Regions from separate parts of the Massilia sp. AB1 genome, predicted to be linked through region 1. Evidence: riboswitches for the same ligand, from Rfam matches in the RefSeq annotation. Region 1 holds a riboswitch; the other holds the start of a gene.

Region 1 (2,195 bases):
ATAGAAATAAGTCCACCCCGAAACGCGGCCGCGACGACGACCAGCGCCGAGGCCAGGCCCTGCGCGGCAGCGCGGATTCCGGCTCCGGCTTCGTGGCCGACGACAGCGCCGGCTACTCCAGCGTCGGCGGCCAGAACGAACAGCGCGAAGCCACGTCCGGGCGCTACACCAACTTCAACAGCGCTTCGCCGGAGAGCAATGTCGGCCCGGCCGGCGCGCCGCAAACCAGCCACGGCAACGCCGGCGGGCCCGTGCCGGGAGGCACGGTCGAAAAGGCAGAGGGTAGCCAGGGCCAGCAGAACCGCCAGCAAGACGAAGTCGCCATGGCCGGCGGCGGCAATCCCAGCGATGCGGCCGCCGCGGACGGCGGCCTGGGGAACCGGGCCGGCACCGACGACGACAGCGACAAGCTGGACCAGCGCCGGGACCGCGACGCGGGGCGCTGAGCCGACATGCAGACGCTGGTGCAAAAACAACAAGCGGGATAAAACCGTTGAGTTATTTGAAATAGCTGGGCTATCCTGTCTATACGACTGGCGCCCAGGCGCCGGCCGCGGTATCGGGAGAGACTGTCTATCCGACAGCGCCGAAGGAGCAACCGCCCCGGAATCTCTCAGGCAAAAGGACCGATACCGCATTCACACTCTGAAGAGCCGCCGGGAGACCGTCACCCGGCGCACCGAAGGAGCAAGCAGGCCCTACCTCGGCCTGCGAAATCTCTCAGGTCCAGCACAGAGGGGGTGCCGACGCGCAATGAGCGCGCGGATTCCCTTGTGACGCTTTTTGTGTCTGGATTTCATGCATACCGAACTTGACTCCGGCGCCCCTGGCGGCGCCGCGGCGCCGTGCGCGCCTGCGCAGCGCGCCACCGCCTTCCTTCCTCATCGCCAGGGCAGTTTCCCGACGCCGTCCTAGCGCTCGTCCCGGTTGTCCGGCACGCCATGCGTGTCCTTTTGCAGCAGCAGCAACAGACGCCCGCTCGGACAGGCGGGCCGCTTTTCACCTTCACATTCAAGGAGAAGTCGTCAATGCAAGCTCAACAACGGCAATACAGGATGGCTCGGGCAAGGCTCGCGGCCCTGGCGCTCGGCATCGGTCTCGGCCTGGCGGGACCCGCAGTACAAGCGCAGGCCGCCGATCCCGGCGCGGCGCGCCAGGCCGCGGCCGGCCAGTCCGCGGCCTTCGCCGCGGCCCAGCGCGATCTCAGCCAGTTCATCAACCACCAGCTCCAGCGCCCGGGCGCGGCCCCGGACGGCTTTCCGCTCGAGGTCCAGGACCTGCGCGCGCTGAAGGATGCGCGCATCGGCTACGGCTTCCCGGTCTACACCATCGATCCGGACCAGCTGATGCGCGGCCGCGGCAGCATGAAAAGCATGGCGCGCCACGCCCAGCAATGGCGCTTCGTGGTGCTGCTGGGCGAGCGCCCGATCGGCATGGCGACGGTGGAGCAGCACGGCGGCCGCTACCAGACGGTCGCCTACGGCGCCGCGGTCCTGTCCAGGGACCTCGACGCCCTGGTCGCCGCGCACGGCAATGCCGACCGCTCCAACCTGCGCCTGCTGCGCATCTACCAGGCCCGTTCCGACCTGCTCGAAGTCGAGACCGCCGGCGGCACCCGCTTCGCGCCCCTGTATTCCGCGCGCGCTTCCCTGCCCCTGCAGCGCACCGACGCCTTCGGCCGTCCGACCGCCGCCCTGGCCGACGAAGCCGAACTGCTGCCAGCCCTGCGCGCGGCGGTCAAGCGCAACCTGGACGAGCACCGCTGAGACGGCGCCAACGACAAGCACCCATACGGAGACAAATAATGAACCAACGACTGACAGGCCTGCTGGCCGCCGCGGCGCTGACCCTGGCCGCACCGAGCGCCTTCGCGCAGTGGCGCACCCTCAACGTTCCCCTGACCACCCAGGAACACAGCCAGTGGTGCTGGTCCGCGACCAGCAAGGCGATCCTGAACCTGTACAAGAAGACCCCGAGCCAGTGCCAGATCGTGAACTGGGCCTTCGGGATCAACTACGCGTGCGGGAACACGATCTTCGACTGGAGCAGCTACGCCAACCAGCCGAACTCCATGTACGGCACCAGCGGCAGCGTACAGAACATCCTGTCCGCCTGGGGCGTGCCGAACACCGCCTACAACGTGGCCTCGTCCTGGAGCAGCGTGGTGGCCGACATCAATGCCAACCGTCCCTTCG
Region 2 (2,195 bases), on a different contig from region 1:
GTGCGTCCTGCGCGTATTCGGTGATGCCGACGGTCAGGGTGCCGTCAGCCTCGCGGCGGACCCACTCGTGGGACTCGGTGTATTTCAGGTCGGTAGGGATGTTCATTAAAGGCTCCTGGTATGGGTGACGCGGTGATTATATTGCTTGTTCTTTTAGGCGGCGAGGACTTTGCCGTTACGCACGAACGGCAGCTTGACGACGGAAGCGGCCAGCTGCTTGTCGCGGATCACGACTTGCACGGTGTCGCCGACCGCCACGTCCAGCGGCACGCGCGCCAGGGCGATCGCCTGCTGCATGCTCGGGCTGAAGGTGCCGCTGGTGATCTCGCCTTCGTTGCCGGCGGCGCTGAGGACCTTCTGGTGGGCGCGCAGGATGCCGCCTTTTTCGCGCAGGATCAGGCCGACGAAGTTGGCTTGCTGGCCCTTGGCCTGCAGGGCGGCCTTGCCGATGAAGTCGCGCTCGGAGACCAGGTCGATGGTCCAGCCCAGGCCGGCGTCCAGCGGGTTCACGGTCTCGTCCATGTCCTGGCCGTACAGGTTCATGCCGGCTTCCAGGCGCAGGGTGTCGCGGGCGCCCAGGCCGGCGGGCTTGATGCCGGCGGCGGCGAAGGCGTTCCACAGGGCTTCGGCCTTGGATGCCGGGACGCCGATTTCGAAGCCGTCTTCGCCGGTGTAGCCGGTGCGCGCCACCATGACTTCGCCGAAGGCGGTGTCCGGGACGATTACGACGTTGAAGGGCTTGAGCGCTTCGGAAGCGGCCTTGGTCTCCGGCAGCACTTCCCAGGCCTTGGCGCGGGCGTTCGGGCCCTGGACCGCGATCAGGGCGATCGGGTCGCGATTTTCATCACTACTATCGCGGCGCTGGGTGATGACCAGGCCGGAATTCGTGGCGGCGTTCTGCTGGTTCATCCAGGCCACGTCCTTGTCGGCGGTGCCGGCGTTGACGACGATGCGGAACCAGTCTTCGCTGAAGAAGTAGACGATCAGGTCGTCGATGACGCCGCCTTCGGGATTCAGCATGCAGGAGTAGAGGGCCTTGCCCGGGACCTGCAGCTTGTCGACGTTGTTGGCCAGCAGGCCGCGCAGGAAGCTGCGCACGTTGGCGCCCTTGAGGTCGACCACGCACATGTGGGACACGTCGAACATGCCGGCGTCGGTGCGCACCGCGTTGTGCTCTTCGATCTGGGAGCCGTAGTTGACCGGCATGTCCCAGCCGCCGAAGTCGACCATCTTGGCCCCTAGGGCACGGTGAGCGGAATTGAGCGGAGTCGCTTTGAGCGTCATGGAATCCTCAGGGCAGTTGAATAGGGGTGCGGGCACGTCGCCGTGCGCTGTTTTCCCCTCTGTCCTTGGTACCTGAGAGATAGCGGCCTGGCCGCCTGCCCCTTCGGTGGGCCGCTTGTGTCGCGGCCGCTCTCCAGAGTTGAGCCGCCGCGCGATGCGCCGCCGCTCCTTGACCGGTCCTTTTGCCTGAGAGTTTGTGGGTAGTGCCCCTTCGGCGGCAGCGTGCTGCGCTCTCCCTGTCAAGACTGTGGAGGATATGCGAGAGGGCGGTTGCTGTCAACCAGCTAAGGGGGAAACCAGGGGAAGGAAGGGGCGGCCCCTACCCTCAGAACGTCGTTCCGGGACTCGGCGTCCCCCTCGGCCGGAACCCAAGTTCGTTGGGCAGCCGGCAGCCAAAACGTGGGCGGGAACGCGAGCAAACTTGGATCCCGGCCTTCGCCGGGATGACGTTGGTAGGTAGGGCGGTTACGCGGGCATTTCGATTCCTAAAAGCATTGCCGCGCACTATTGACGCACGGCATCCGGGCTCGCGGGCCGGTTTTGCTACACTTATCACACTCACTTTGCAGGCGGAAAAAACTATGAGCGAAGACAAAGCACAACAGGAAAAAACAGGCTGGTTCACGCTGTCTGGCGACGTCAATAGTGACATGGTCCACCGGGTCTTCGACGCGGTCGCCGCCATGACCGAGGACGGCATCGAGACGGCCCATGTCCTGGTGCAGTCCAACGGCGGCTATGTCAGCGACGGCCTGTGCCTGTACAACTTCATGGCCAGCTCGCCGATCAAGTTTGTGATGTACAACGGCGGGGCGGTGGCCTCGATCGCGGTCATCCTCTACCTGTGCGGCACGGAGCGCTATTGCAGCGAGACGGCGCGCTTCATGGTCCACAAGTCGCATGCGACCGCC

The links. A riboswitch is a leader RNA that binds a small molecule or an ion and turns the genes downstream of it on or off. The one in region 1 is predicted to bind glycine.
Region 2: linked by a shared signal. The riboswitch ahead of gcvT (glycine cleavage system aminomethyltransferase GcvT) and the one ahead of J8847_RS06140 (hypothetical protein) in region 1 are both predicted to bind glycine.

What each region holds. Positions count from the first base shown of each region.
Region 1 covers NZ_JAGKSG010000007.1:24,414-26,608, forward strand. The annotation lists gene J8847_RS06135 (hypothetical protein) at 1-446, shown strand, start outside; glycine riboswitch at 551-639, shown strand; glycine riboswitch at 642-739, shown strand; gene J8847_RS06140 (hypothetical protein) at 1,056-1,766, shown strand; gene J8847_RS06145 (C39 family peptidase) at 1,805-2,195, shown strand, end outside.
Region 2 covers NZ_JAGKSG010000011.1:1,722-3,916, reverse strand. The annotation lists gene gcvH (glycine cleavage system protein GcvH) at 1-106, opposite strand, end outside; gene gcvT (glycine cleavage system aminomethyltransferase GcvT) at 154-1,284, opposite strand; glycine riboswitch at 1,334-1,431, opposite strand; glycine riboswitch at 1,449-1,532, opposite strand; gene J8847_RS08665 (ATP-dependent Clp protease proteolytic subunit) at 1,866-2,195, shown strand, end outside.